DNA from 2 places in the Cohnella massiliensis genome. Region 1 is predicted to be linked to the other one. Evidence: riboswitches for the same ligand, from Rfam matches in the RefSeq annotation. Region 1 holds a riboswitch; the other holds the start of a gene.

Region 1 (15,573 bases):
GATGCATGCTGACGACGTCGCTTGCGGCGAGCACCTCGTCCCCCTCGACCATGCGGACCCCAAGCTCCGCCGCTTTCGCCGCATCCGGGTATTTATCGTAAGCGATCAGCCGGACGTCGAACCCGCTCAGCTTTTTCGCCGTCAGGCGGGCGATATTGCCGAAGCCGAGCAGGCCGACCGTCTTGCCTTCCAGCTCTTCGCCGACGCGGCGGTCCCAATATCCCCGGCGCGCAGACTGATGCAGCGCGGGAATGCCGCGCATGGCGGACAGGATCAGCCCGACGGTCAGTTCCGCGACCGCGTTCGCGTTGCCGCCGGGCACGTTGCTGACCCGGATGCCGTACCGCTTCGCCTGGTCCAGGTCGATGTTGTCGACGCCCACGCCGAAGCGGGCGATTGCCGCAAGTCTCGGCGCGAGCTTGAACACCGCCTCGTTCCACGTATCGACGCCCGCGATGACGCCGTCGACATCGCCGACGAGCGGGACGAGCTCCTCGAACGTATGCGGCCGGCCCACCCGGTTTTCGACGATGTCGCAACCGGCTTCCTCCAGCAGCTTTTTCCCTTCCGGACACAGCAGCGAAAAATTCGTCGCCGTCACCAATACTTTTTTCCGGCCGTCCATGCTACTTCACTCCTCCGACGGTCATTCCGCTGACCATATATTTCGAGGTCATCAAATACATGATGACGACGGGAATCGAGGCGATCATCGAGCCGCCCATCAGCGGTCCCCACGCGAAGACGTCGCCGACGATCATGTCGGACAGGCCGAGCGTGATCGTCTTGTCCGCGCTGTCCGTAATGACGACGAGCGCGTACAAATACTCGCTCCAGCAAAGCGTAAACGCGAAAATGAACGTGGCGGCGATGCCGGGCGCGGATAACGGAAAAATGATGTTGAGCAGCGTCCGCGTCCGGCTGCACCCGTCGATCATCGCCGCCTCCTCGATTTCGTCGGGAATCGACTTGAAGTACGAAATGAGCATCCAGGTCGCGTAAGGAATCGTGATCGTCGGGTAGATCAGCAGCAGCCCGAACAGGGAGTCGTTCGCGCCGATCGACGAAATGAGCATGTACAGCGGAATGAACAGCACGGCGCGGGGCATGAGGTAGGCGTAAAGAATGCCGTTCGAGATGAGCCGTTTTCCGCGAAAGCGAAGCTTGGCGATCGCGTAGGCTGCCAGCACGCTGACGACGATCGAGAAGAAGGAAACGACGAGCGCGACGATCAGGCTGTTTTTGATGTTGACCAGGAAATTCTTTTCCGTAATCAGCTTTTCGTAAGCCGACCACGTAAACTCCTTCGGCCAGAACGACGGAACCATGTTGTAAATTTCGCCCTGCGATTTGAACGAGGTGTTGAGCATCCAGTACAGGGGGAACAGGGCGATGACGAGAAGCATCGCCAGTGCGACATAGGTGACGACAAGCTGGATCCGCGATTTGCGTTCCATGCGTATCCCCCTTTCAGCGCTCGGACAGCGAACGCTTCGTGATGAAATGAATGAGCAGAACGAGCGGAGGCAGCGTCAAAATCGAAATCGCGATCGCCTTCCCCAAATCCATGTTCAAAAATCCGATCGTATAGCTGAGCGTAGAAAGCAGCTGCGTGCCGTTCGACGGGCCTCCCCGCGTCAGGAGCCAGACGATTTCGAAATCGTTCAGCGTCCAGATCGTCGTGATGACGGCGGCCATGACGGTCACTTCCCTGATGGAAGGGAGCGTCATCGAGAAGAAACGCTTGACCGGCCCCGCCCCGTCGAGCATCGCCGCCTCGTACATTTCCTTGGATACCGTCTGCAGGCCCGCCAAAATCGCGATGCCGATAAACGGAATCCCCCGCCACACGTTCACGGCGATGACCGAAAGCATCGCCAGATCGGGGCTTGCGAGCCAGCCGACCGGCCGGCCGATCGCGCCGATTTTCATGAGCAGGAAATTGAGCACGCCGCCGACGTCGGAATAGATCCACTGCCACGTAAAGACCGAAACGATCGTCGGGATCGTCCACGGCAGGAACAGCAGGACGCGGAACAGGTTGCGGAAGACGATTTTTTCGTTCAGCACGAGCGCCATGATCATGCCGAACGCCGTCTTCGCGACGACGGCGACGAGCGTGAACACGACCGTGTTGCGGACCGCTTTCCAGAACAAGGGATCCTTGAACAGTTCGATATAATTGTCGAGACCGTTAAAGACGGCGGGGCTTCCGACCATTTTGTTCGTGAAGCTCAAGTACACCGCCCAGCCGAACGGAACGACCATGATCGCCGTCAAATAGATGAGCACCGGGCTCATGAGCGCGTATGCGAGCTTGTTGTCGTCCAACCTTCTCATGATGATTCACCGCCTGACTTTTACGGCTAAGGAGCCGTAATTCCGACTCCTTAGCCGCAGGAATGAATTATTGCTTTTCGTAAATTTCCGCGATTTTCTGGTGAAGGTCCTGCACCGCGATTTCCGGCGTGTAATTCGCTTCGAGCAGCAGCTTCTGGAACGTATCGTTGACGATTCGCAGGTTAAACACTTCGCCGGCCTGCGGGCTGTACTCGTCCGGATATCCGAGGAAATAAAATTCGTCCACGGATTCGACGAACGCCTTGTTCTTTTCCTCCTGCCATACCGGCTCCGATTTCAAGGCGGTGAGCACGGGGCCCGTAAGCGGCGCGCCCTTTTCCACCCACGTCTTGTACCAGTCGGGCTCCAGCATGAACGCGATGAACTTTTTCGCCAAATCCTTGTTCGCGGAATCTTTGAAAATGCCGAGATTGTTGCTGATGCCGGGAATGAACCGCCCCTTCGGACCGGCCGGATACATGGCGATGCCCGTCTTCTCGTACAGGTCCGGGTTTTCGTTCTTGATCGTGGCCAGCGTGCTTCCGACGTTGAAAATCATCGCGGCCTGACCGCTCAAATACGCTTTGTTGTTGCCGCTGTCGTCCCAGCCGACCGCGCTCGGCGGCGTGCTTCCGTCCGTCAGGAAAATATCGCGGATGAACTGCGTCGCCTGAACCGTCTCCGGCGAGTTGACGATCGCGCCGCCGTCCTTCGTGTCCACCGAACCGCCGTAGGACCAGATGATGCCCCGCGTCAAAAATTCGGCGTCGGAGTTGCCTTTGCCGTACCCAATGCCCGCGCCGTACACGCCCTTGCCCGGATCGGTCAGCGCCTTGGCCATCGAGCGGAATTCGTCCCACGTTTCCGGAGGACCGTCGAAGCCGGCCGCTTCCAGCATATCCTTGCGGTAGTACAGCACCTGGCTTTCCGTCCAGAACGGCACCCCGTACTGCTTGCCGTCGAACGTGATGGCCTTTTTCATGCTCGGCTGGATTTCGCCGTTCGCGGCTTCGATTTCCGTAATGAGTCCGCTTACATCTTCGAGCACGCCTTTTCCGTAAAACTGCCCGATTTCCTGATACCCGAAAAAGGAAACGTCCGGCACGGTTTTCGATTCGATCGCCGCGCTCCACTTCGGGTAAAAATCTTCGTATGCGATCAGCTCGACGTTCACGTCGACGTTGTTCTCTTCCCCGAATTGCTTCGCCCGTTCCTGAACCAGCTCGTTCTGGTCGTCGAACAGCTGCTTTTTCATCCAAAACGTCAGCGTCTGCTTTTTGCCGTCCTGCCCCGTCTCCGCTCCGCCGCTTTCGCCGCCGGAGCTGCATGCCGCAAGCGAGAAGACCAAGGCGAACGCGATGAGACCCGAAACCCACTTTTTCATGATGCAACCATCCTCCCTTATGTCTCAAGCCGATAAGTTCCGCCGCAAGAACGCTGGCGCCCGCGGCGTCCTTTACACTTCCATCATAGGCGCCGAGCCGTCGGGAGAAAATGGCGAGGTTTTAATCCGATGGCATAAAATTAGCGTTGCGGTAATCCTGCGGCGTGACCGAATAGTACTTTTTAAACACCTTGATGAAATAATTCGGATTCTGGTAGCCGAGCAGAAGCGCGATCTCGTAATTTTTCAAGGCCGGATCGGCCAGCAGCGAAACGGCCTTTTCCATCTTGAGCCGCAGCACGAAATCGCTGACGTTTTCGCCGGTTTCCAGCTTGAACAAGCGGGACACGTGAACCGGATGAACGCCCAAATGGTCGGCGATCGTTTGCAGGGTGACGTCCTCCACGAGCCGCTCCTGGATAAACTGTTTGATTTTCCCTACCGTGTCTTCCCGCTCGTGCCGCGGCTCGCTTTCGATGCACATTTTGAGCCGGCCGAACGCCCGCAGCATCCAGTCCCGAAGCGAGGACAGGGAACGGATCGGCGCGAGGCCCGCGGTGCCGGACAAATCCGGGCCGATCAGCTCCGCCAGGCTGCGCCCCTGCTTGTGCGCGAGCGAGCTGAACGAAGCGTACACGTAAAAATAAGCTTCGGTAAAATGCTCGAACGATTGGGACCAGTTCGCCCTCAGCTCGTCGCAAACGGACAACAGCTTCGCTTCGGCCTGATCCCAGTTGCCCGACTCCATCAAATGCTGAAGCAGCGGGGGCTCGTACAGCCTTTGCAGGGAGCGGACCGGAGCCGGCTCCGTCTCTTCTGACGCGTAGATGAACAATTCCGCCTGATTGCCGATCCGCTTGCGCAGCGCCAGCAGATTTTCGTCGTACAACCGCTTGACGTCCTGGGGAAACCGGCCCCAACCGCTGATGATGACCGAGACGGTGCCTTTCAAGTATCGGTTTACGTTCAGCTGCAGCTGCGAAGCGGCGAATTGCAGCTGTCGGAACGCTTCCTCCGCCCCGGATTCCGCTGCCGCTTCCAGCCGCCGCTCGTCGCTCAGCGTGGCCATGAACGTCAAATAGCCGTGTACGTCCTTGCAGCTCCAAAGCCGGAACCAGCCGTCGCAAACTTCCTCCGCCATGTTCTGGATCGCATATTCCATCAGGGACGAATGATAGAAATCCAGCTCCGCCAGCTTTCCCTCCAAACGCACGACCATCAGCGCGAACGGTTCGTCCGGGCGAACGTCGAGCCGCAGCGATTTCGTCTTCTCGGCGAGCTGGCCGTGCAAATATTCCCTTCCCTGCAGCAGCCCGTTCAGCAGTTCTCCCCGCAGCAGCGGCAGATGCTCCCGAAACGTCTTGGCGAACCGTTCGTGCGACCGGCTTTCGTCCCTTTCCCGCCGCAAGGCGTCCACCGCTTTTCCGACCGTCCGGACGACATCCTCGTCGCTCGCCGGCTTCAGCAAATATTCGAACGTGTCCTGGGCGATCGCTTTTTGCGCGTAGGCGAACTCGGCATGTCCCGAGAGCAGGATGCATTTGATTCGCTTCCAGCCGGCGCGGATTTTGGCGATCAGCTCGAGCCCGCTGATGCCGGGCATGCGAATATCGGTCATGACGATGTCGATCGCGTTCGTTTTCAATATCTCCAATGCCTCGCTGCCGGAATAAGCCTTGTACACGTTCGAAACGCCCGCCTTCGTCCAATCGATCGTATCGGCCAGGCTGTCCACGACGGTGTCCTCGTCATCGACGATGAGCAGCCGGTAAAGTTCGGTATCGTTCATCTATTCGGCCCTCCAAACAAGTTCTGCGCGAAATCCGTTTTTCGACGATTTCGAAAAATACAGGCCCGAGCCTTCCTCGTACAAGTGAAGAAGCCGCTGGTGGATGTTCCACAGCCCGCAGCCGGTCTCCGCTTCGAGCGGGGCGGAAATCCGCTTCTTCAGCTCGATCATCCGCTCCTCCGTCATTCCGGGGCCGTTGTCCTCCACGACGATGCGGTTTCCGTCCGGGCCCGTTTCCCCCTTGATCGTAACGACCCCGAACCGTTCGCTCGGTTCGATGCCGTGAATGACCGCGTTTTCGACGAGCGGCTGGATCAGCAGCTTCGGAATTTCCAGCTCCAGCATCTCCTCCGGGATGTCGATTTCGTACCGGAATCTCTGGATGCGCAGCAGTTGGATTTCCAAATAGTTGCGGACAAGCTTCGCTTCTTCGCGCACCGTGGCCGTCGTTTTTTCGGTCCGCGTCGTGTAGCGGTAATACTCGCCGAGATTCAGCGCCATCGCCACGACCGCGTCCTTTTCGCCGAGGCTTGCCATCCCCTTGATGTAAAACAGGCAGTTGTACAGGAAGTGGGGATTGATTTGCGATTGCAAATGCTTTAAGGTCGCTTCCTTCGACCGCAGCGTTTCCTTGTATACCTTGTCGATCAGGTCCCCGATTTTTTCGGCCATTTCGTTAAAGCTTCGGAACAAAAAATCGAATTCGTTGTTCGTCCGGGGGTGAAGCCGGATCGAGTAACGGCCGTCCCGGACGCGCTGCACGCCTTTGACGAGCAATTGAATCGGCCTTTGCACGTTCCGGTACAGCAGCAGCGTCGCCAACAGGCTGAGCGCCAGCAGCAGCACGATGGAGGAATAAAACAGATTCCGGCTCGTCACGATCGGCGAAAAAATCGTTTCGAGCGGCACGAGATCGACCATCGCCCAGTCCAGGCTGCCGGAATGGGCATGGTTGATCATGTATTTTTTCCCGTTCAGCGTCACGACCGCGTTGCCGCTTTCCTCGAGGTTCATGGATTCGAGGATGCCGACCGCCGGGTCGATCGTCGTGCGGTCAGCCGTGTAGCTGACGATCGGCGCTTCGCCTTTCCGGTACAGAAACGGCTCCGTCAGCTCCCCCTGCTTGTAGAGACTGAGCATGTTCCGGATGTTGTCCTCGGTAAACCGGACTTCGACGAAGACGTTCGGAATGCCCGCGGGCCTGATTTGCGAAAACAGCATTTGCTTCATGCTGAAGCTGACGGCGCTTCGGTACGTCCATTCCCCGGGGGGCGTTTCGCGGATCGTCCGTTCGTCGTACTTGACGGAATAATCGGTCGAGATGACTTCCTTCGAATCGGTCAAGTGCAAAATGAGCTGGTTGTTCCAGGCGTTCGTCGCGGTTTGCATGTTCAACATCTCGAAAATCCGCAACTGCCGCTGAAGCTGCAAAATCGGGTCGCTTTTCCCCCGCCCGTCCAAATACTCCCGCAAGGTGAAATCCCGTCCTGCCGACGCCGAATATTTCGTCAGCTGGTCGACCATCATGTCCATCTGGCTCATAAAAAAGGAGAGGCGGTTCAAATTGTTGTCCTCGACCGTCTGCCGGACGACGTCGACGCTGACTTGATAGGAGTAACCGTACAAGGCGACCGTGGGAAGGAGAAGCGAAATGACAAGCAGGAAAATTTTGCTGAAGATGTTCAGTTTCACTATAAGCTCCCCCTAAGATGTGCAAGTGAAAGTGCGGTGCGAGTATGCAAGTTTGCAGGCGTCGATCGCGGTCTTCGAACGGGCAGATTCATCTTAGCATTAAAGTCCAGATGATTGAAAGGGCTTTCAATATTGGGCCGCGGGTTGCCGCCGATCGATTGGCTGGTCCCGTTGCACCAGGCGCGTCGTCGATAACGGTCCGGCTCAGCCGTTATTTCCGTTGGGGGCCGTTTTCCGCCTTGATTGACGGAACCGAGGGACGCTATTGGCGGAAGTTCGGCGCGAGTACGGGGATAAGATGGAAGTCAATCTGGCCCTTGACAAAACTAATCACATTAGTTATATTGAAATCACGAAAACTAATAGTATTAGTTTTACTGCAGCGGGTATCATTCCATTGCCGAAAGGGAGAGATTCAATGTTCGCAGGACATTTCGGAATCGCAGCCGCCGTCAAAGCAACGCAGCCCAGGCTTCCGCTTTGGTCTCTTATCGTCGCGACCCAATTGCTGGACATTCTTTTCATTCCGCTGAACTTGGCCGGCGTCGAGCGGACCGACACGTCGATCGGTACCGGATACGGCGAAACGATCTTCCATGCCGATTATACGCATTCTCTCGTCGGCGCTCTGCTGATCGCCGTCGTCGCCGGCTTTGCCGCGCGTCGCGCCTGGGGCGCAAAAGGCGGCTACGCCATTGCGTCCGTCGTCTTCAGCCACTGGCTGCTCGATTTGATCGTCCATCGGGCGGACATGCCGATTTTGCCGGGAAATGCGGGCGAATTGCCGCTGCTTGGCTTCGGACTGTGGAAATATGCGGGGATCAGCATGATCCTGGAAACGGCGATCCTTGCGATCGGATTCGCGATGTATGTGCGTTACGCCATGAAAGGGACGGGAAAAACAAGCCGGAAAAAGGCGACGGCATCGGTCATTGCCATGGGGTTGTTCCTCGCGCTCACGATGATGATAAGCGTCTGACGGCAAGACGCGCCGCGACAACGATTCGGCGGCAAGGAAAGAGGCCGGCCGGATGGCCGGTCGGCCTCTTCCAACGGAGCGCCCCAAACGGAAGCGCCTCCCCGCCAAGCGCATATCGCGGCAAGCAAGCATTTGCCGCGAAGAGGGCAAGGCTCGCCCTACGCCTTCCGGCGAACGAGCGAGACGACAAGCGCCAGCAAGCCCGCGGCGAGGCCGGCGATCGCAAGGCCGAGCGTCAGCGGATCCCGCCCCGCGCCGTCGGACGCCTCATCGGCGGCGCCGGAAGAAGCGGCGCCGTGGCCGTGGCCGTCGGACTCGCCGGTCGACGGCGTCACCGCCGTCACGGAAGCCGGCGTGTCGGCGTCCTCGGCGCCGGTCCATTCGACGACGCTGCCGTCGGAGTACGTCTGGTAAGCTTTCCAGACGAGCTCCGTGGCGTCTGCCGCGACCCGGCCCTGGAAGCGGAACTCGCCAAACTCCGTCGCGCCCAGGCCGCTGCCGGACGTCGTCCAGACGACGGAAACGATTTTGCCGTCCGCGTTCGTCTCCGTCTCGTAGCTCCATTCGGGCTTCGGCTCGAACCGCAGCACTTCGACGCCGTCCGGAACGTCCAGCTTCACTTCGGTCGTAGCCGCGTCCTTCTCGGACGGGACGCGAATCGTAAACACCTGGTACGCGCCTTGCGCCACTTCGCCCGGCGATACCGTCACATGCGCGCTTGCCGCCTGGGCGAACCCGAAGGCGAGAAACAGCGCAAAAACGAGAGACAACCTTTTTTTCATGACAGGACCAATCCTTTCCGTTGATTGCGGATGAGACCAAGTATAAATCGTCCGCAACCCGACGGCATGACCCCAAAGGGCTACTCCGGCGAAAAAAAGATGGCGATCCGAAGGCGGCCCGCCGCTCTACCCGTCCACCAGCCCCCGTTCGTACGCATAACGGGTCAGCTGCACCCGGTTGTCCAAATGCAGCTTTTGCAAAATATTTTTGAGATGGTTTTTGACCGTATTTTCGGACAGGCCGAGACCGGCGGCGATTTCGCGATTCGTCCGGCCCCTGGCCACCTCCAGCAAAATTTCCTTCTCTCGCGGCGTCAGCCCCTCGCGCATGGCGGTTTCGCCGTCCGCGCCCGCTCTCCCCCGCGCCGGCGAAACCGGCGGCTGGGGCCTTGCGGCGAACTCCCGCAAAATCGACATCGCCAGATCGGGGTTCAGCGGCGCTTCGTCCAGGGCCACCGCACGCAAATATTCGCGCCAGGACGAAGGCTCCAGGTTTTTGAGCAAGTAGCCTTGGGCGCCCTTTTTCAGCGCTTCGAACAGGTGGGCCGGCTCGTCGGACACCGTCACCATGATGATTTTGACGTCGGGATAGGCGCCCTTGATCGCTTTCGCCGCCTCGAGCCCTCCCATCCCGGGCATGGAAATGTCCATCAGCACGAGCTCCGGCGTCGTCTCGTCCATCAGCTCGAGCGCCTCCTCGCCGCTGGCCGCTTCCCCGACGACGACAAAGTCGCGGTCGGACGCCACGATTTCCCGCATCCCTTGCCGCGCGTGAGGGTGGTCATCGACGAGCAGCACGCGAAACGGCTGATTCATCGCCTCTTCTCCCTTTCTTCGTCAATTCGATTACCGTACGGTCTCCACGCCGCTCCGCCGCCAGCGTCCAGCCCATCTTCCCCGCGCGATCGCGCACCATGCGCAGGCCGAACCGCCCCGGAGCCGCGAACGGGTCGCCCCCGAACCCGATGCCGTCGTCCTCGACGCGGCAGCGAAAGCCTCCGCCTTCGACCGGTTCGCCGACGACCGTCACGTTTTGCGCCCGCGCATGCTTGCGGACGTTCAGCAGCGCTTCCCGCAGGCAGGCGTGCAGCTCGACCTTTTCCTTGCCGGACAAGCTTTCGTCCGGAATCGTCCAGCGAAAATCCGCCTCGGCGTCGAGAACGCCCGCCGTCTCTCCGAGCAGCTCGCGCAAGGGGAGCACCCAGGCGGCGTCCGCCGCCGACGGCGGCAGCCGCAAATTGGCGATCGCCTGCCGCACGTCCTCGTGCATGACCCGGACCGTCTCGCGAATCTGTCCGGTAAGCTCGCGCACGGGCGGCTCGCACGCGGCTCGATCCAGCTGGTCGAGCTTGACCGCGAGCAGAAACAGCGACTGGGCGATGCCGTCGTGCAACTGCCGCGCCAGCTGTTCCCGCTCTTCGAGCGCCGCCTTGGTCGCTTTCTCCCGCTGCAGCTCGCTCTGCGACTGCTCCATGCGCCGGAACAGCCCCGGCACGAGCGCCAGCGTCACCGCAAGCACGATGAACGGAGCCAGCAAGTTGCCGAGCTCCATCGACAAATAGGGCAGCAAAAACGCATGCCGCACGTACTCCCACAGCCCGATTGTCAGCGTGGGAATCCCGATGATCAGCCATTTGATCCGCTTGTCGCGCATGACGGCTCCCTCTTTCGCATCCGGCCGGCTGCCTCCGCCTTCCGGCCGGTTCAATAAATCCGAAACTCCGTTTCGCGCACGAGCTCGTTGCTTTCCGAATCCGTCACCCGCACCTGCGCCTTCCATTTTCCCGCAAAGGGCAAATACGAGCCTTGCGCGCGGTAGGTCGCTTTTTCATAGCCGGCAAAATCGTCCAGCTCCTCATCCTCGTACGCTTCGAGCGGAACGTCGATCGCGCCGACGTCGTCCCGCCCTTCGGGCATCAGGCGCAGCAGCGCTTGCTTGGGCAGTCCCAGCTCCTCCGGCAGCCATATTTTCAACGTAAACGCGTTTTCCCCAGGGGCGTTCGGCGCGATTCGCAGCGTCAGGTGCATCTCTTCGCCCATCTCGTGATAATGCAGCGGGGCGTTCGAGGGCAGCGGATTTTGATACGTCAGAATGCCGACGCACAGCACGATCGCTCCGAACAGGCCGATGTCGAGCTTCAGCAGCCCGCCGCCGGGAAGATTCCCTTTGCGCAGCCTGAGCCGGATCAAAAAGGCGGCGATGACAACAAGCGCGGACAGCGCCGTTTTGGCGATCAGCCATTTGCCCCAGGACGTGTAGAGCAAATAAGAAAGCGTAGGCAAATATTTCAAAACGCTAAGCGTCCCCGTGATCCAAAGCGCGACAAACGAAAGGAGCGCCCACTTGGAAAACAGCAGGGCAAACCGTCCCGCCTCCGTCCGCTCCTTGCTCCATACGAGAATAAGCAGCGCAAGTCCTCCGCCCCACAATGCGGCTCCGAGCAGGTGGACGAAATCGAGCCCGACCGAATACCCGATCGGCGAAAAAGCCGCCGCGTGGCCGCTCCAGGCCTCGGCGAACAGCGCAGCGGCCGCCCAGAAGAGGCGGGCGTACGCCCCGAGCGACCGAAGCAGCGTCGCCGCGATCGCGAGCAGCAGCTCGGCCAGGTACAGCCGGCCGATCGTCGTCTGAATCAGGATGCGGCCCCATTCGGACATCGGCTCGCCCTGCGCAAGTTCGCTTACATGCAGAACGACGTAAGCGAGCGTCGCGCAAAGCGCGAATTTCCCCATGAAGCCGAGAGCCGCTTCGCGCCGCTCCCGCACGACCGGCGAAGCTCCGCGCGAAAGGCTCCACAGCGCCAGCCCGGCCGTCAGGAGCAGGCCCGCGTAATAGGCGATTCTCGTCGCGTAAAGAACGAATGCCCGGTCGCCCAGCATGTGCTCGCCGTGCCCGTCATGTCCGACCTGGGCGTGAGGATCCAGCCGGTCGGACGTCGTCGCGGCCGGCGGATTGCCGACGGTGAACACGTAGGCCCCGGAAACCGGATGGCCGTCGGCGGAAATGACGCTGTACGACACCGTATAATGGCCCTCTTCAAGCTTCGGAAGGCTGAGCCTCAAGCCTCTTCCCTGTTCGAAACGCTCCGGCTCCGCGTCCGTAACGGACTTCGAAGCGTCATCCAGCACGCGAAGCGAGTATCCGGTGCCGTCCAGCCGCTCGTTGAAGAGCAGCTCGACGGCCTCGGGTGCGGACGCGAGTTTCGCGTCTTGCGCGGGCGAAGCCTGTTCCAGCGTCGCATGCGCGAAGGCGGAAGGAGCCGACAGCCCGATGGCCCCGGCCAAAAAAACGATGAACGCGACAAAGCGCCGCAGCGCCGGCAAAGCGGCCGCATGCTTGCGCCCGTAAGCTGATGCAGTCGACACGAACGAAACCCCTCTTTCGAAAAATCCAAAAATTTCCGCAATCCTTGGACCCTGTCACCGTCCATCGTACCCGAACGCGTCCCTTCGTTCAACTGCCGGAAAAGAATTGTTGCATAAATATTCTTTCGAATGTATAGTTATTGACGACAACCGCATACCGGAAAAGATGGCGACGCAGCTTCCGGCGCTCGTGAAGAGCGCTTGAAGCGGTGAGCGGATGAAAAGGGAAGCCGGTGAGAGTCCGGCGCGGTCCCGCCACTGTAACGGGGGCAAAGGCGCGATATGCGCGCGGCCTTTGGAACCCGAAGCCAGGGATACCTGCCGTCTTTTCTCAAGCCAAGGAACCTACGGTCGATAGGGATGATCCGGCACATCTGATTTGACGTTCTGGACGTCTATTTCGGCATGCCCGTCCTTCCGAAGCTGGGAGGCGGGCATGCCTTTTTTGCTTGCGGCGCCCGGATGTCGGTTGATCAACATTTTGCGAGAGGTGTGGTTTGCGTATGTCTATCGTGGCAACCGCCGCGCTCGGGTATCCCCGAATCGGGGAAAACCGGGAATGGAAAAAAAGCCTGGAGCGCTTCTGGAGCGGAAAGTCGGGCGAAAACGAATTCAGGGAGGAGCAGGCGGAGCTTAGAATCCGCCGGCTGCTGCGGATGAAACGGTCGGGCGTCGCCGTTCTGCCGTCCGGGGACTATTCCCTGTACGACGGCATTCTCGATCATACGGTCGCCTTCGATCTCGTCCCGGAACGATTCCGGGATCTCGGCGCTCCCGGCTCGCTTGAAGTCTACTTCGCCGTCGCCCGCGGCGCGGAAGGAAAGCCCGCTTCCGAAATGACGAAGTGGTTCGACACCAACTATCACTATATCGTGCCCGAGCTGGGCGACCGCCGCGAGCCCCGGCTCGCGTTCAATCCCTGGCTCGACGCTTTCAACGAAGCGAAGGAAAAAGCCGGCCTTCTGACCCGTCCGGTTATCGTCGGCCCCTACACCTATGTCCGGCTGGCCAAAGGGGTGGCCGCCGGGGAATTCGCGGATCGGGTTCGCCGCCTCGTGCCGGTCTACTCGGAAGTTCTCGCCCAGCTGGCGGACGCCGGGGCCGTCTGGGTGCAAATGGACGAACCTTCGCTCGTCACGGACGTGCCGGAAGAGCATCTGCCGCTGATCGACGAGGTTTATGCGGCGCTTTCGTCCGTCCGGCCGAATTTGAAACTGATGCTGCAGACGTATTTCGCCGCGGCGGAGTTTCCGAAGCGGCTGCTCGCGCTGCCCGTCGGCGGCATCGGGCTCGATTTCGCGCGGGACGGAGGCGCGAATCTGGAGGCGCTCCGGCAGGAAGGCTGGCCCGCGGACAAAACGCTCGGAGCCGGCATCGTCGACGGACGCGGCATTTGGCGCGCCGATCCCGACCGCGCTCTCGCCCTGCTCGGCGAGCTGGCGGCGATCGTGTCCCCGGAGCGGCTCGTCGTGCAGACGTCGTGCAGCCTGCTGCACGCGCCCGTGACCGCCTCCGCGGAACGCAGCGGCGACCCGGTTGTGCGCGCCGCCTTCGCCTTTGCCGACGAGAAGCTGCGCGAGCTCGTCGATCTTGCCGACGCGCTCGGCTCGCGCCCGGCCGCCGGCGCCGACAGCGGCAGCGCCGCGCTGCTGGCGCGGCTTGAGGAGAGCCGCGCGGCTTTGGCCGCGCTGCGCGCTCATCCGGCGCGCGGCCGGGAAGCGGCCGGCGCGCGGGCGGATTCGGCGCCCGAGCGGGCGCCGTACGAGCGGCGCCGCGAGCGGCAGCAGGCGCGGTTCGGGCTGCCTCCGCTGCCGACGACGACGATCGGCAGCCTGCCGCAGACGGACGATATTCGCCGCGCCCGGCTGGAATGGCGGAAAGGAAAGCTGGCGGAAGGCGATTATCGCCGCCTGCTGAAGGAAAAAACCGGGCTGTGGATTCGCCGCCAGGAGGAGCTTGGCCTCGATGTCCTCGTGCACGGCGAATTCGAGCGGACGGACATGGTCGAGCACTTTGCCATGCTGCTGGACGGGTATCATTTTACCGACAACGGCTGGGTGCAATCGTACGGCTCCCGCTGCGTCAAGCCGCCCGTTATTTTCGGGGACGTGACGGACAAAGGCCCGATGACGCTGGAAGACACCGTCTACGCCCAATCGCTTTCTTCCCGTCCGGTGAAAGGCATGCTGACCGGCCCGATCACGATGCTCGCCTGGTCGTTCAGCCGCGAAGACCTGCCGCAAAGCCGGATCGCCGACCAGATCGCCAGGGCGCTGAACGCGGAAGTGCTCCGTCTCGAAGCCGCCGGCATCGGCATGATCCAGGTGGACGAGCCGGCGCTGCGGGAAATCGCCCCGCTGAAGCGCCGCGAATGGACGGCCTACTTCGAATGGGCGGTCCGGGCTTTCCGCCGCAGCGTAGCCGGCGTGGCCGACGACACCCAAATTCATACGCATATGTGCTACTGCGATTTCCATGAAATTATCGACGCGATCCAGGCGATGGATGCGGACGTCATTTCGCTCGAAACGTCGCGCAGCCACGGCGCCCTGATCGAGGCGCTCCGCGGCGAGCCTTACGGCAACGGCATCGGGCTTGGCGTATACGACATCCACAGCCCGGTCGTGCCGGGCAGCGGCGACATGCTGGCCGTCATCCGCGCCGCCCTGGAGGTCGTGCCGGCCGACCGGCTGTGGATCAACCCGGACTGCGGCCTCAAGACGCGCAGCGAAAGCGAAACGCTCAAGGCGCTTCGCGAAATGACGGCCGCGGCCGAGCAGGCTCGCCGGGAGCTGACCGCGACGTAAGCGCCGGCCGGGTTGGCCCGCCGGAGCCGCTCGTGACGCCAGCTGCCAGCCGTCTTGGCCCGCCGGGAGCTTCCCTCGACGTACTTAAATTGCCAGCCATCTTGGCTGGCCGGGAGCTGCCCGCGACGCAAGCTGCCGGACCAGTTGTCCCGCCTGAAGCTTTCAGCTGCCGGACGCCTCGGCCCGATGGGAGCTGCCCCGGCACCCATGCTGCCCTTGCGGCAGCCGGCGATGGTAGCGTGCAGCAATGCCGCGACGAAAAGGACCCCATTTCCGCCTGGATGCGGAATCGGGGTCTTTTCGTTCTTTTCGGGGCCACCCGTACGTTCGGGACGAAGTCCTCCCCACCGATGCCCGTCTCCGTTGGATTTTGTCCAACCGAGAGCCCCATTTTCACGACCCGCGCCGTCTTCGATGGATTTTGTCCAATCAAG
Region 2 (15,573 bases), on a different contig from region 1:
CGATTTTTTCCGGGTAGTTCGTCGTGCCGATCAGGAAAATGCCTTCTTTGGACGCGACGCCGTCGAGCGTATTCAGGAAAAAAGAGCGGCAAGCTTCCGGCATCGAATCGATATCCTCAATGACGAGCACCATCGGCGACAGCTTGATCGCGGAGGCGAACACCTCTTGTATCGATTCGCTCGTCGTATACTCGGTAATTTGCCAATAGGCGACGGGGGCCTCCACGCTGCCCGCGATCGACTTGACGAGCGTCGTCTTGCCGTTGCCCGGCTTGCCGTACAGCAGAATGCCGCGTTTGTACGGAATGTCGTACGTCTGGAAAAACGTTTTGTCCTCGGAAAAAAACTCGTCGATATAACGGAAAATTTGCCGTTTCAACGCTTCCTCCATCACGACATCTTCCCGGGAGACCGCTCGGCTGAGCGGCTCGTGCTTGCGCTCGAGTCCGTCCCGCGTATCGACGAACAGCGCGATTTTCCGCTCCCGCAGCTGCCTTGCCTTCATATCTTCCAGAAAGGCGCGCAGGGAATCGTCATCTTTGGCGAAAAGGATATCCTCGTAGCCGAGACCGTACTCGTTCAGCTTCGGAATGCGGGCGAACGCGACGGAGTGGCCGGGATAGCCGAAAACGTTGTTTCGAATCGCCGGCCGGATGCCGATTTTCTTTTCGTACGGTTCCTGGTCGAATTTGAATTCCCTCGTCTCGACGAGGTCGTAAATGCTCGCGACGTGCTCCATGCCCGGGAAGCCTCCGCGAACGTCCTCCTCCAGGCCGTCCCAGGCATCGTTCGCGTCGCTTTCGTAATAGAGCTGCAGCTCGCACCCGTACCGTTCCTTCAGCAGCCCGGAGATGCGGTTCAACACGGAAACATAGTCAAAATAGGCCTTCGTGCGAGGGGAGTCTTCCGGATTCCATTTAGCCACGAAACGATTCGAAACGGCCCCCTCGCGTTTGAGGTTCTGGATGTTGCTTGTCATAAGCTTTTATACTCCTTTTACGGTCGCGAGCGGGCGGCATTTGGCCACGACGGAGGCAAGCTCCGCGCCAACGACGCTTTCGATAATTTGGTCTACGTTTTTGTAGGCTTGCGGCGATTCGTCCACGATCGCTTCCAGGGCCCGGTGATTGACGACGATCTCGTCCTCTTGGCCGACGCGCAGCGAGGAGGCGAATTCGTCGACGGTAACCAGCTTTTTGGTGGCGCTGCGCGACCGGATGCGCCCGGCTCCGTGACAGATGGAGTAAGCGTTGCGCGCCCCCTCCGGCCTGCCGACCATCAAATACGAAGCCGTCCCCATCGAACCCGGAATGAGCGCCGGGTGTCCCGTTTCGGCGTACGGCTCCGGGTTGGCCGGATGGCCCGGAGGCAGCGCCAGCGTCGCGCCTTTGCGGTGCACGAACCACGCGCGTCCGTCGCGTTCCTCTTCGCAAGCGTAGTTGTGCATCAAATCGTACAGCGTCCGCATTTCGAACGGGGAGCCGAGCGTGTCCCGGCACGCTTCCCGCACGGCGTACGCGATCAGATGGCGGTTCGCCGTCGCGAAGTTGAGGGCCGAATACATCAGATCGACGTACGTCCGGCCCGCCTCGCTGTCCGTCGGCGCGAAAACGAGCTTCGGATCGGCGGTGCCAAGCCCGAGCCTGCGCATCGTCTTGGCGACTTCCGTGCCGCAATACTGGTTGACCGCACCGCCCCAGGCGCGGGAACCGGAATGGATCATGACGACGACCTGGCCGTCGAACAGTCCCCATTTTTCGGCCGTTCCCCGATTCGCCTCGTTGATTTCGACCGCCTGAAGCTCCACGAAATGATTGCCGTTGCCCAGCGTCCCGAGCTGACGGTGCGCGCGGTGCCAGACCGGCTCCGGGAGGCGGTTCAGCGCGTTTTCGTCGAAACGGAACCGGCTGTTTTCCACATGCGTGAGCGAAGTCGCCTTTCGCGGCGCGTAGGCGTCGGGGACGTATTTTTTCGGGAGTCCGTGCAAACCGTTTCGCAGAACGTCCTCGACGCGAAGATCGGAAAAATGTCCGCGCGCATGCTGCTCGACCGGCATCCGCTTCTCGATCTCTTTCACGAGCTTCCGCCGAAGCTTGACCTCCTTGATCTCCGCCGCGTGCAGGTTCGTCAAGTGAACCCGCATGCCGCAGCCGATGTCGCTGCCCACGATGGACGGGGAAACGTACGCCTCGCCCGCCTCCCAAATCGCCGTCGTCCCGATGCAGGTTCCGACGCCCACGTGGACGTCCGGCGTGTAGCTCATATAGCGGATCGCCGGAATTTGCAAATTGTTGTTCGCCATTTCGAACACTTTGGCTCCCATGGCGCCGTACAGCTCCTCGCCGGCATATACGTGCACGTCTCCCGCCGGGAGACTGACGGGCCGATAGTAGGAAGATAATTTTGGTGCTCTGAACATAAAAAAATTTTAACTCCTTTTGTTCTTATTTGGATTGTGATTTTGCAGCGATTGGCGGCCCATTCCCGGCCCGCGGCCGCGATGTAGCGCACCGGGTGCTCCTCTTCGGGCCCATTCCCGGCCCGCGGCCGCGATGTAGCGCACCGGGTGCTCCTCTTCGGGCCCATTCCCGGCCCGCGGCCGCGATGTAGCGCACCGGGTGCTCCTCTTCGGGCCCATCCCCGGCCCGCGGCCGCGATGTAGCGCACCGGGTGCTCCTCTTCGGGCCCATCCCCGGTCCGCGGCCGCGATGTAGCGCACCGGGTGCTCCTCTTCGGGCCCATCCCCGGCCCGCGGCCGCGATGTAGCGCACCGGGTGCTCCTCTTCGGGCCCATTCCCGGCCCGCGGCCGCGATGTAGCGCACCGGGTGCTCCTCTTCGGGCCAATTCCCGGCCCGCGGCCGCGATGTAGCGCACCGGGTGCTCCTCTTCGGGCCCATTCCCGGCCCGCGGCCGCGATGTAGCGCACCGGGTGCTCCTCTTCGGGCCCATCCCCGGCCCGCGGCCGCGATGTAATGCACCGGGTGCTCCTCTTTCGCCCATTCCGCTTTCGCGAACGACAAAAAAACCGCGAGCCCAATCGCTCGCGGTTGTTGCGTATGCCGATAAAAACGCACGCAGAATCCCGATGCCGGTTATCCTGCCGTAACGCCAAATTGCGCCCGCCGAGGCCGATGGACTTTGTCCCGATTATTCAGTTGCGGCTTCAACGACAGCGTAAGTTGAATGCGGGTCACGTCCGTCGACCTCCTTTCGCTTCAAGTTATTGCTTATCATAATGGCGAAAATAACCATTTGTCAACACAAAAATAAAATATTTTTATAGGGCCGGTTACTTTCATTTATCCGGTTGGTTTTCACGAATCGTCCGCTTTCGTCACATCTCGATCCCCAAGACGGCCGGTACGCCCTCGTCGTAATAATGCTTGATCGCCTTCATCTCGGTGACGAGATCGGCGGCGGCGATGATGTCCGGATGCGCGTCGCGGCCGGTGAGCACCAGATGCATGCCCTGCGGGCGGCGGCGAATGACGTCCAACACTTCCTGCAGCGACAGCACGTCGTCGACCGGAAAACGGTCGATCGCCAGCGCGTTGTTGATCTCGTCCAAAATGATCAGGCGCTCCTCGCCGTGCAAAATCCGCCGCTTGGCCAACTCCCAGCCGCTTCGCAGAGCTTCCCGATGCTCCTCCGGCGTCTTGGTCCAGGTGAACCCGATGCCCGTCTGGACGATTTCGACGCCGAGTTTCTGAAGGGCAAGCTGTTCCCCATAGCTGCGCTGGGGGGACTTGATGAATTGAATCGCCAGCACGCGGTGACCGCGTCCCGTCGCTCTCGCGGCCAACCCCATCGCCGCGGTTGTCTTCCCCTTGCCGTCCCCGGTATATACAAGCACCAGTCCCCGTTCCTTGCTCGGCTTTTCCTTAGCGGACAATCCATCGGAGCCAGCCATACCGGGCGCTTCTTCCTCGTTCCCGACGACCAATCCGGCAGTACCCTCAATTTCTCTCTTTCCCGTTATCCCACTGGTTCCACCCGCTCGATTCAACACGTCCGATCCCTCTGTCTCGCTCTTTCCCGTTATCCCACTCGTTTCACCCGCTCGATTCAACACGTCCGATCCCTCTGTCTCGCTCTTTCCCGTTATCCCACTGGTTCCACCCGCTCGGTTCAACACGTCCGGTCCTTCAGCCTCGATCTTTCCTGCTATCGCACCCGCACCCGTTCCATCCATTCGGTCCGACACATCCGAACCCACAGCCTCGCTCGTTCCCTCTATCGCATCCGGTCCATCCGTTCGTTTCGTCCCGCTCACCTTCTCATCCCTCCATCATCCGATAAATGTTCCCCACATCCAGGTGCTTGCGGACATGCTCCGCCAGCCGGTCGAACGCTTGCTTCCGCAGCTCTCCGAACCGGGTTGCTTCCAAAAGCGGCGCAAGCCCCTTGTCCGCGCGCAGCTCGTTCAGCCATTCCCGGCGCAGCGCATCGTTATGAAAAACGTCGTGCAAGTAGGTTCCCCAAACCTTGCCGTCCGCGGACATCGCCCCATCCCGATGCCAGGACCCGGGCTCTTCCGGCAGCCGAAGCGGTCGCAGCCGAAACGGCGCGTCCGCCGGCTCGAGCGCGACCGTCCGGCCCATATGAATCTCGTAGCCTTCGACATTCACTTCCCGCCCCGCGCCGAACTTCATGGCCGCCTTTCCCGTCACTCGTTCGGTCCGCTTGTCCGCCGCGAACACCGTTTCCAACGGCAGCAAGCCGATACCGGCCGTTTCCGCCGCGGCGGATTCCACGCCTTCCGGATCGAGCAGCCGCCGCCCCATCATCTGGTAGCCGCCGCAAATGCCGACGACCCGGCCGCCGCGCTCCGCGAACGCCAGCAGCTTCGCTTCCAGCCCGGCCGCGCGCAAAAACCGCAAATCCTCCGCCGTATTTTTGCTGCCCGGAAGAATGACGGCGTCCGGCTCGCCCCAATCGGCAACCGAGGCCACGTAACGCACGACCGTATCCGGCTCCGATAAAAGAGGATCGACATCGGTAAAATTCGAAATCCGCGGCAGACGGAGCACCGCGATATCGAGCCTACGATCCGCGGAAGGGGCTCCCCCGGCGAGACGCCGCTTGCCGTCGAGCGAAGCCGAATCCTCGTCTTCAAGCGCCAGGTCCGGCAAATACGGGACGACGCCGACGACCGGCTTGCCGATGCGCCGCTCCAGCCAGTCGATTCCCGGCCGGAGCAGGGACGCATCGCCCCGGAACTTGTTGATGATCACGCCCCGAACCCGCTCCCGCTCATGCGGCTCCAGCAGCTCCAGCGTGCCGACGACGGAGGCGAACACGCCCCCCCGGTCGATGTCCGCGACCAGCAGCACCGGCGCATCGGCCCAGCCGGCAAGGCGCATATTGACGATATCCCGGTCCTTCAGATTCACTTCCGCAGGGCTGCCCGCCCCTTCGATCACGACGATGTCATAGGCCGCCCGGAGCCGTCCGAGCGCTTCCTTGACGATCCCTTCCGCATGCGGCAAATAGCTTTCCCGATACTCCCTTGCTCCGAGGTCCCGGAAAGGCTTGCCGTGAACGACCACCTGCGCCGACATTTCCCGGCTCGGCTTCAGCAAAATCGGGTTCATGTCCGTCGTGGCGGCGATCCCGCACGCGTCGGCTTGCATCCCTTGAGCCCGCCCGATCTCCTTGCCGTCCGGCGTCACGTAGGAATTGTTGGACATGTTCTGCGATTTGAAAGGGGCGACGCGATAGCCGTCCTGCTTGAAAATCCGGCAGAGGGCGGCCGTCAGCAGACTTTTGCCGACGTCGGAAGCGGTGCCCTGCAGCATGATCGTTTTTGCGGATTTCAATTCGCGGTCCGTATCCGACGACGTTTGCGCGGCGGCGTTAATCTCGCCAGCCGAATCCGGCATCGGCCGATGCCCGCCTTCCGCGTTCCGCACCGCGCCCGCTGCCTCATCCTCCCCATGAACGCTCCTCATCGCGCCCGCAACCTCATTCCCGCCGTCATGCCTCGCCATCGCAACCCGCCCCTTCCTTCAGCGCCGCAGCCAGCTCGGCAAGCAGCCGCTCGTTCTCGTGCCGCAGCCGAACCGCAAGGCGAAAATAACGCCCGTCGAGCCCCGCAAACAACGACGCGTCCCGAATCAGAATTCCGCGCCCCGCCATGCGGCGCTGAAGCTTCTTCGCGTTCCAGGGGCTGTCTTCCGGCAGCGAAACGAGCAAATAGTTGACCTCGCTTGGCACGACGGCAAGGCCGAGCGATTCGAGCCCGGCGACGAGCCGCGGCCGCTCTTCGGCCAGCCAGGCCATCGTTTTCGCCGCATAATCCGTTTCCCCGAGCAGCGCCTCGCCGATATGCTGGGCGAGAAAATTAACGCTCCAAGGCGGCTGAAGCTCCCGGAGACGGGCGATCAGCTTCGGATGCGCGACGACAAAACCGAGCCGGATGCCCGGAATCGCGTAAAATTTCGTCATCGAGCGAAAAACAACGATCCGCTCCGAGCTTGCGGCCTCGCGCAGCAGCGACGCCTCCTCCCCTCCCGGAACGAAGTCGATAAACGCCTCGTCGATCAGCAGCGTCGCTCGGGACGTCCGAAGCGCTGCAAGCGCATCGGCCGGAACGAGCCTGCCCGTCGGATTGTTGGGATGCCCGATAAAAACGCAGCTGCCTTCCGAAAGCTTCAGACCGGCCAGCATTTCCGCCGTCAGCTCGAAGCCGTTCCCGGCGGCAAGCAGCAGCTCCTTCGTCCGAACGCCCGCCTTCCGCAAGGCGTCGCCGTACTCGGCGAACGAAGGCTGGGCCAGCGCCGCTTCCCGCGGCGAAACGCCCCGAACGGCCAAATCGATCAGCTCCGCGGCTCCGTTGCCGACGAGGATGCTCTCCTCCGAAATCCCGTGCGTCTCGGCCAATTTGCGCCGCAGGCCGCGAACCGCCGGATCGGGGTATCGCGCGATGTCCCGCCACCGCTCCCGAAAAATCGCCTCGACGCACGCCGGGGGCCCGGCCGGGTTCATATTGGCGCTGTAGTCGAGCCACCCCGCTTCCGGCTTGCCGAAGCTCTCCTCCGCCGTCGCCCAGTCGCCGCCGTGTCCGAATCGTTCCAGCATGACGCCGTCTCCCTTCTTTTTAACCGTTATAGATAAAAACCGCCGCCAACAGCAGCAGTCCGATTTCCGCGCATTCGTTCAGCGCCCCGTACACGTCGCCGGTCAGCCCGCCCAGCTTTCGCGAGGCGGAAGCGGCCAGCAGCGCGCCGGGAACGTAAGTAAAAATCGCCATGACCGCAAGCATGACCGCCCCTTCCCGCCAGTTCCACCGGCCGGCCGCGGCCAGGACGACGGCGCCGATCGCGCAGGCGGCCGCGAACGCATAAACCGCATGCCGCGGCCGAACGGTGCGGAACAGCCCGCCGAGCCCTTCGCCGGGCAATCGCGCATACGGCCAGCCGGCGATCGCCGTCGACATGAAGGCCCGGCTCCAGACGGGGATCAAAGCAAGCGCGGCCAAGGCAAAGGCCGACGCCCCTTCGCCCTCCCCGAGCAGCACGGACAGCAGCGAAACCCGCAGCAGCAGCGAAAGCGTGCCCACGGCGACGCCCATCGCGCCGACGCGGCTGTCCTTCATGATCTCCAGCATTCGCTCGCGGGAGCGATGGCTGAGCAAGCCGTCGGCCGTGTCCATCAAGCCGTCGAGATGCAGCGCGCCGGACAAACCGATCCAGAGCGCCGTCAGCAGCACGGCCCCCGGGAGAGGCGGAAGTATGCGAGCCAGCCCCCACGCGGCTCCGGCGAGCAGCAGACCGATGACCAGGCCTGCGGCCGGGTAAAACGCGACGCTGCGCCGGCAGCTTCGCTCCGTGAATTCCGCCTTGACCGGCACCGGCACCCGCGTCAAAAACTGCATCGCGACGACGAACGGCTCGACCGCGCTTACCAAACGAGACTTAGCCATGCGCACAACAACCCTCCCGCCAACCAGAAACTGACTCCGTACAGAAGCCGGATCGTCCGGACGATGTCTTCGGCCTCCAACGGGCGCAGCGGCCAGCCGAGACGGGCCCGCTCGCTCACGACGCCCCCGTACCGGTTCGTGCCGCCGAGCTCGAACCCGAGCGCCCCGGCCACCGCCGCTTCGGGGATGCCGCTGTTCGGGCTCGGATGCAGATGCGCGAACGCCCGGATCGAGCGCCAGGCCCTCCTCCCGGAGGCCAAGCGGGAGCAGGCTGCCGTCAGCGCCAGCAGCGCTCCCGCCGCCCGCGCCGGAAGCCAGTTCATCACGTCGTCCAGCCGCGCGGACGCCCAGCCGAAATCCCGGTATTTTTCGTTTTTATAGCCGACCATCGAATCGAGCGTATTGGCCGCCCGGTACAGCATCGCAAGCGGCGCGCCCCCGATAAAAGCGAAAAAAAGCGGCGAAACGAAGGCATCCACCGTATTTTCCGCCACCGTTTCCACCGCCGCCCGCGCGACATCTTTTTCCGCCAGGCCGTCCGTGTCCCGCCCGACGATCCAGCCAGCTTTGATCCGGGCCTCGGCCAGATCGCCCCGCCGCAGCGGCCGGTAGACGAGCATAGCCGCGTCCTTCAGCCCTTTGACCGCCAGCGTCGTCGAAATAAACCAGACATTGACCGCATAGCCGAGCCAGGGGTGAATCCGGTCCGCGACCAGCCAAACGCCCCACATGAGCAAAAAAGAGGCCGCAACGACCGCAACCGTCAGGACGCAGCCTTTCAGCCGCAAAACGTTTCCGGACGGCCCGCGAAGCAGCCGCCGCTCCAGCAGGCCGATCAAGCGGCCGATGACGACGACGGGGTGCGGCAGGCGGCGCGGGTCGCCGATCAGCCAATCGGCCGCGATGGCCGCGACAAGCATCCCGAGCGTTTCCGGCAGCGAATAAAACATCATGCTCCGTTTTCCGTCCCCTCGTCAGGCCAGCGGAACGCAAGGCTTTTCAGCTCGACCGGAATGCCCGCCGTCACCAGAAACACGCTGTCGCTCGCCGCCGCGATGCGCTGGTTCATGACGCCGGCCAAATCCCGGAACGACCTCCCGAGCCGGTATTCCGGCACGATGCCGTCGCCGACCTCGTTCGTCACCAACACGACGCGTCCCGAATAAGATTCGAGCACCCGCACCAGCTCGTCGACCCGCGCGAGCACCCTCCGCTCGGCGTCCTCCGCCTCTTCTTCCGCGAGCAGCCAATTCGTCAGCCACAGCGTCAGGCAGTCGACCAGCACGACCGGCGCGTCCTCGCGCTCCCGCAACACCCGGCACAGCTCGTAAGGCTCCTCGACCGTCTCCCAGGCGAACCCGGTCCGCTCCCGCCGCTCGCGGTGAAGCGCGATGCGTTGTCCCATCTCGTCGTCCAAAATCTGCGAGGTGGCCACATATACGCCGCGTTCGGCCAAGCGGGCCGCGTACTTTTCGGCGAACGAGCTTTTGCCGCTTCTCGCTCCGCCCGTGACAAGCACTACCATGCCCCTGCCCCCTAGCCTTTGGAAACGCCGGCGCTGTCGAACGTCGCCATTTCCCGCAAAATGCCGCAGGCCGCGTCGATCAGCGGAAACGCGAGCGCAGCTCCCGTACCTTCGCCAAGCCGCATTTCCAATTGAAGCATGGGCGCAAGTCCCAGCTCCTCGAGCGTTCGCTTGTGACCCCGTTCGCTCGACAGATGGGAAGGAATCAGATAGGGTTTGACCCCTTCGGCGATCCGGCAAGCCGCGAGCGCGGCGACCGACGAGATAAAGCCGTCGATGACGACCGGAATGCCCATGGAAGCCGCACCGACAACGAGGCCGGCCAGTCCCGCGATCTCCAGCCCCCCGACCTTGGCCAAGGCGTCCACCGGGTCCTGCGGATCGGGACGGTTCAGCTCGAGCGCCCGTGCCACCGTCTCCCTCTTCAGGCGCAGCCCTTCGTCGCCGATGCCGGTGCCGCGTCCGACGACCTCCTCCGCGTCAAGCCCGGTCAGGGCGGCAAGGAGCGCCGAACTGGCCGTCGTATTGCCGATCCCCATTTCGCCGGTGGCCAGCACGTTATAGCCCTTCATCGACAAATCGTTAGCCACGTCCATTCCGGCGCGAATCGCCCGTACCGCTTCCTCGCGGGTCATCGCCGGCCCGCGCGCCAGATTTGCGGTGCCGCCCTCTCTCACCCTGCGCGAGAGCAGCTTTTCATGGACGATTTCAGGCCCTTTGACCCCCATATCGACGCAAACGACGTCCGCGCCGGCTTGGCGCGCAAGCACGTTGATCGCCGCTCCCCCGTTCAGGAAGTTCGCCACCATCTGGCGCGTCACTTCCTGGGGAAACGCGCTGACGCCTTCCTCGCATACGCCATGATCCGCCGCCATCACGACGACCGCCTTGCGCAGCCGCCCCGGCAGCTCGGGCGTGCCCATCGCGCCCGCCAGCTGCACGGCCAGCGCCTCCAGCCTGCCGAGGCTTCCCGGCGGCTTCGTCAGCTGGTTCAGCCGTTCTTCTGCGGCCATCTGCGCCGCTTTGGCTGCGGGAACGATCTTTTCGGCCGCCGTGCGTATAAATGCCATATCTGTCGCTTCCGTTGACATCGGTTTTATCCGTCCCTTCTATGCCCTGCAGCCTCCGGCTGCAGCAAAATTTGCGGCGCTCCGGTTGCCGGATGCTTCGTGACGACCGTTCCGACGCCGTAAACGGAGCGAATTCGCTCCTCGGTCAGCAGCTCCTCCGGCGTTCCGATGCCGACCGCCTTCCCTTTGTCGATCAGGAGCAGCCGGTCGCAATAAAGCGCCGCCAGATTCAGATCGTGCAGCACCGCGACGACCGTCAGCCCCGCGGCCCTCCGCTGCCACAAGCGAATGCTGTCCATCAGCTGAATTTGCCGGCCGATGTCCAGATACGTCGTCGGCTCGTCCAGCATCAGCAGGCGCGGCTCCTGCGCCATGACCTTCGCCAGGGCGACGCGCTGCCGTTCGCCCCCGCTCAGAAACTCCAGCGTCCGCTCCGCAAGCTCGGCCAGCCCCAAATCCGCAAGAATCGCGTCGATCCGCTCGTCCGCGCTTTCCGGCTCTTCGCCCAGCCAGTTCTGATAGGGAAACCTCCCCATTTCGGTCACTTCCCGCACCGTGAACCCGACCTTCGGCAGCGCCTCCTGTTCCAGCACGGCGACGAAACGGGCCAGCTCCTTGCGGGTGAAGCTTCCGACCGTCCGGCCGCCGCGAACCTCGCGCAGGCCGCCGGGCGCGGATTCCGTAGCGCCTCCGAGCGCAACCTCGCCTTCGTCCGCCTTTTCCACGCCGGACAGGAGCTTGAGTAGCGTCGATTTGCCGCTGCCGTTCGGGCCGATGATGCCGAAAATTTCCCCTTCGTAAACGGAGAAGCCGATATCCGACAGCACCCGGCGTCCGTCATACGTTTTCCCAAGACGGTTCGCTAGAATCATGCTTTTACCCCCTGGCCCGGCTCCGGTTGCGCCGGAGCAAATAGGCGAAAAACGGCGCCCCGATAAAAGCCGTCACGACGCCGATCGGAATTTCCGTCGGCGACAGCAGCGTTCGCGCGGCCGTGTCCGCCAGCAGCATGTAGATGGCGCCGCCGACCGCCGACAGCGGCACGAGGAGCCGGTAATCGGGACCGGTCAGCAGGCGGATCAAATGCGGCACCACCATGCCGACGAAGCCGATAACCCCGGCCACGGAAACGGCCGCCGCCGTCATCAGCGTGCACACGACGAGAATCGTCACCTTCGTCCGCTCGACGTTGACGCCCAGATGCGCGGCCTGCCTTTCCCCCAAGGCGAACAAATTCATCGTCCGGCTGTAGCCGATCATAATGACGAGCCCCGCCGCCAAATAGGGCAGCAGCACGGCCGAGTACGACCAGCCGCGCAATGACAGGCTGCCGAGCATCCAGAAGACGATTTCGTTGATGACCTTATCCGATCTCGAAACCATGAACGAGACGAGCGAGCCGAAAAACGCCTGCAAAACGACGCCCGACAGCAGCAGCGTCTCCATCCGGATTTTCCCCTGGTCGCGGGCGAGCCGAAGCACGAGCGCCAGGCTGATCAATCCGGTCGCAAACGCGACGACCGGAATCGTCCATTGCGCGAACAAGCTGTAGCTGTACCCCATCAGGATAAGAAACGCCGCGCCTACCGCCGAGCCGGACGCGACTCCGAGCGTGTACGGGTCGGCGAGCGGATTGCGCAGTACGCCCTGAAAACCAGCCCCCGCTACCGACAGCATGGCGCCGATCAAAATCGCCAGCGCAATGCGGGGCAAGCGGATTTTCAGAACGATCTGCTCGGTCGAAGACTCCCAGTGGGGCGCGACGAGCGAGTCTCCGCCGGGCAGACTGTGCAGCAAAATGCCCCATACGTCCGCCAGGGGCAGACGCGCCGATCCCATGGAAAGGCTGAAAACGACCGTAAAGAGAAGGAGCGCCAGCGCAGCTCCTCCTCCAATCGCGCTTTTTCGCTTCATTCCTTCACCAGATCGGGATATACCGCTTTGGCGACTTCAACGAGCCCTTGCGTGATGCGCGGCCCCGGGCGCGACAGCACGTCCTGGTCGAGGCCGACGACGCGATTTTCGGCGATCGCCGTTATTTGATCCCAGCCGCTGCGGCCCTTGATCATCTCCTCCAGCGTCTTGCCCGACTCGCTGTCGGTCACGCCGAGCGTGAACAAAATGACGTCCGGATTTTTTTGCACGATCGTTTCTTCGTTGATTTGGTTCCAGCCCTCGGTATCTCCGGCCACGTTGATGCCGCCGGCCAGCGTGATCAGCTCGTCCATGAATTCTCCCTTGCCGACCGACCAGCCCGGGGAAAACTCGACATACACCTTCTTCTTGTCGGCTTCCGCCACGCCGGCCACCGCCGCGGCGACGCGCTCGACGTCTTCCTTCATCGAAGCGACGAGCGCCTCCGCTTCCTGCTGGCGATTCGCAATGATGCCCATTTGCAAAATGTTGTTCATCACGTCGTCGATCGACTTCGGATCGGTTTTGTACATGACCAGGTCGAGCGAACGGAACTTGTTCAGCACGTCCTCCGGCATCGAAATGCCGGTTACGACGAGGTCCGGCTGAAGGGCGATAATCGCTTCCTCGTTCGGCTTCGTAATGCTGCCCACTTTCTCCTTCGTCGTCGCCTCTTCCGGATAGTTGTCAAAATCGGACACGCCGACGACCTGCTCTCCCAGGCCAAGCGCGAACAAAATTTCCGTCTCCGCCGGAGAGGTGGACACGATCCGCTGCGGCGCCTGTTCGAACGTAAACGACTCGCCGGTCGCGTCCTGAACGGTCAGCGGATATTGCGTCTGCTTCGCTTCGCCGCTGTCGGACGCTTCCGGCGCCGACGACGCCGAAGCGCTCGGCGATGCGCCCGCGGAGGCGCTTGCCGACGCTTCGCCCGACGCGCCGCCCTCCCCGTTCGAGCTTCCGCAGCCCGCCAAAATCGACCCCGCCAGCAACAACGCGGCGAACCCCCACAAATAACGTTTCTTCATTGCACTACCACAATCCTTTCTGTCTGATTTCGAGGACTGCGCTTGAGCGATGAATGAATCTTCGAAACTTCCAACCGGTCGCTGCACGACAAAACCCTGCCTCCGTCTATCGGAAGCAGGGTCAGCAAATCAGGCGAAAGACGAACGGCACCCCTTGCGCACAGGGGCGTCAATGTCTTGGCGTATCCTGATCGAGCCGATCCTTTCCGCGAAGGATTCCGTTGGCTAAGCGCAGCTGGCAGGTTTCCTGGCTCCCCGGCCTTGCAGCTTCCCCCCGGCCTTCCCGCTTCCATCGGAAGCAGTGGCATCGTCGGGGTCGTTTCCGGGTTACAGTGGCGGGACCGCGCCGGACTCTCACCGGCTTCCCTTTTACCCTTGACGCGGACCTCCTGTCCGGACAAGGCACCAACTGGCTGAAAAATCATTCAAATGTTCAAGCGGCGGCCGCTTCTATCGAATTATAACGTACTCGGTCGGGAATGAATAGTACCGCGGGGGTCCGCCGATCGCCTTCGAGGGCGTTTTGTGCGCAAACTGTTACAATCTTCCGCGTTTTAGCGTATACTTGGGGTCGGCGGCGGCCGCGCGCCGCCTCGCCGAAATTTTCACGGGAGCGTGAACCGCATGAGCAAATCGAAAAGCAAAAAAGCACGCCAAAAAGAAGAACGCTCCGGGCTCTTAAGTCCCGAAGCGCTCCGGGGACGATGGCAGCGCAAGCCGCAAACGCAAATCGTCCGAAACGGAAAAGCAGAGCAGCGCCGAACGCTGTGCCGCCGAAAAGGCAGCCGCGACGGCGCTGATTTTTTTGGCATGGCGATGCCGGCTTCGGAAATTACCGGAAATCCGGCGGCGTGCGCCGGGCGACGCCGGTCAATATTGCCGTTTCGATGACGGCGTGCCGGACTTTGGCCACCACCTGCTCGTTGAAAATGCTCGGTATGATATACTGCGCGTTCAGTTCGCCCGCCGACACGACCGAAGCGATGGCGCGGGCCGCCGCCAGCTTCATCGGCTCGTTGATGATGCGCGCCCGGCAATCCAGCGCTCCGCGGAAAATGCCCGGGAACACGAGCACGTTGTTGATCTGGTTCGGGTAGTCGCTCCGCCCGGTCGCAAATACGCGCACGATCGGCAGCGCCGCCTCGGGGTCGATTTCCGGATGCGGGTTCGCCATGGCGAAAACGATGCGGTCCGCCGCCATTTTTCCGACATCCTCCGCATTCAGCACCCCGCCGCGGGACACTCCGATGAACACGTCCGCGTCCCGGATCACTTCCTTCAGCGTTCCCGGCTCGGCCTCCACCTGCGGCTGCTCGGACAGCCAGTGCCACATCGGATGGTCCGAATACGAGCCGCCGCGCACGATCGCGCCTTCGCGGTCGACCGGCACGAGCCTGCGGACGCCGGCGGCCAGCAGCATTTTGCATATCGAGACGCCGGCCGCTCCGATGCCGTTCACGACGACGCGAACCTGGTCGATCCGCTTGCCGACGACCTTCAGCGCGTTCAGCAGTCCCGCGATGACGACGATGGCCGTTCCGTGCTGATCGTCGTGGAAAATCGGAATATCGAGCTGCTCCGCAAGCCGCGTTTCGATTTCGAAGCAGCGCGGAGACGCGATATCCTCCAGATTGATGCCGCCGAAAATCGGCGCGATTGCCTTGATCGTCCGGATAATTTCCTCCGTATCCTTCGTGTCCAGACAGATCGGAAAAGCGTCGACGTCCGCCAGCTGCTTGAACAGCATCGCCTTCCCTTCCATGACCGGCGCCGCCGCGTACGGCCCGATGTCGCCGAGGCCGAGCACCGCCGTGCCGTCCGTGACGACGGCTACCGTATTCCGCTTGATCGTCAGCGAATACGCCTTGTCGCGATTTTCATGGATCGCCGCCGACACCCGGGCGACGCCGGGCGTATACACCCTGGACAAATCGTCGCGGTTGCGGATCGGCAAGCTCGGCTGGATGGCGATTTTGCCGCCCAAATGCGCCAGAAACGTGCGGTCGGACACGTTGATCAACTGGACCCCGTCCAGCGCTTTTAACGATTCGACGACCTGCGATTCCCCTTCTTCCGTTATATGTACCGTAATGTCCCGAACGGAAACGTCT

The links. Region 1 has a riboswitch for cobalamin ahead of metE (5-methyltetrahydropteroyltriglutamate--homocysteine S-methyltransferase). Riboswitches for the same ligand answer to the same signal wherever they lie in the genome.
Region 2: another riboswitch for cobalamin. It lies ahead of B7E11_RS12045 (ABC transporter substrate-binding protein); the one in region 1 lies ahead of metE (5-methyltetrahydropteroyltriglutamate--homocysteine S-methyltransferase).

What each region holds. Positions count from the first base shown of each region.
Region 1 covers NZ_LT821259.1:582,969-598,541, reverse strand. The annotation lists gene B7E11_RS16580 (phosphoglycerate dehydrogenase) at 1-625, opposite strand, end outside; gene B7E11_RS16575 (carbohydrate ABC transporter permease) at 627-1,457, opposite strand; gene B7E11_RS16570 (carbohydrate ABC transporter permease) at 1,471-2,340, opposite strand; gene B7E11_RS16565 (ABC transporter substrate-binding protein) at 2,408-3,724, opposite strand; gene B7E11_RS16560 (response regulator) at 3,846-5,513, opposite strand; gene B7E11_RS16555 (sensor histidine kinase) at 5,514-7,205, opposite strand; gene B7E11_RS16550 (permease) at 7,624-8,184, shown strand; gene B7E11_RS16545 (YcnI family copper-binding membrane protein) at 8,343-8,966, opposite strand; gene B7E11_RS16540 (response regulator) at 9,093-9,782, opposite strand; gene B7E11_RS16535 (sensor histidine kinase) at 9,748-10,674, opposite strand; gene B7E11_RS16530 (copper resistance CopC/CopD family protein) at 10,671-12,332, opposite strand; cobalamin riboswitch at 12,523-12,672, shown strand; gene metE (5-methyltetrahydropteroyltriglutamate--homocysteine S-methyltransferase) at 12,836-15,139, shown strand.
Region 2 covers NZ_LT821258.1:510,457-526,029, forward strand. The annotation lists gene B7E11_RS11990 (AAA family ATPase) at 1-979, opposite strand, end outside; gene B7E11_RS11995 (RtcB family protein) at 986-2,419, opposite strand; gene cobO (cob(I)yrinic acid a,c-diamide adenosyltransferase) at 3,336-3,911, opposite strand; gene B7E11_RS12005 (cobyric acid synthase) at 4,279-5,799, opposite strand; gene cobD (threonine-phosphate decarboxylase CobD) at 5,978-7,081, opposite strand; gene cobS (adenosylcobinamide-GDP ribazoletransferase) at 7,101-7,925, opposite strand; gene cbiB (adenosylcobinamide-phosphate synthase CbiB) at 7,904-8,878, opposite strand; gene cobU (bifunctional adenosylcobinamide kinase/adenosylcobinamide-phosphate guanylyltransferase) at 8,875-9,450, opposite strand; gene cobT (nicotinate-nucleotide--dimethylbenzimidazole phosphoribosyltransferase) at 9,462-10,520, opposite strand; gene B7E11_RS12035 (ABC transporter ATP-binding protein) at 10,547-11,392, opposite strand; gene B7E11_RS12040 (FecCD family ABC transporter permease) at 11,397-12,434, opposite strand; gene B7E11_RS12045 (ABC transporter substrate-binding protein) at 12,431-13,462, opposite strand; cobalamin riboswitch at 13,683-13,887, opposite strand; gene B7E11_RS12055 (NAD-dependent malic enzyme) at 14,295-15,573, opposite strand, start outside.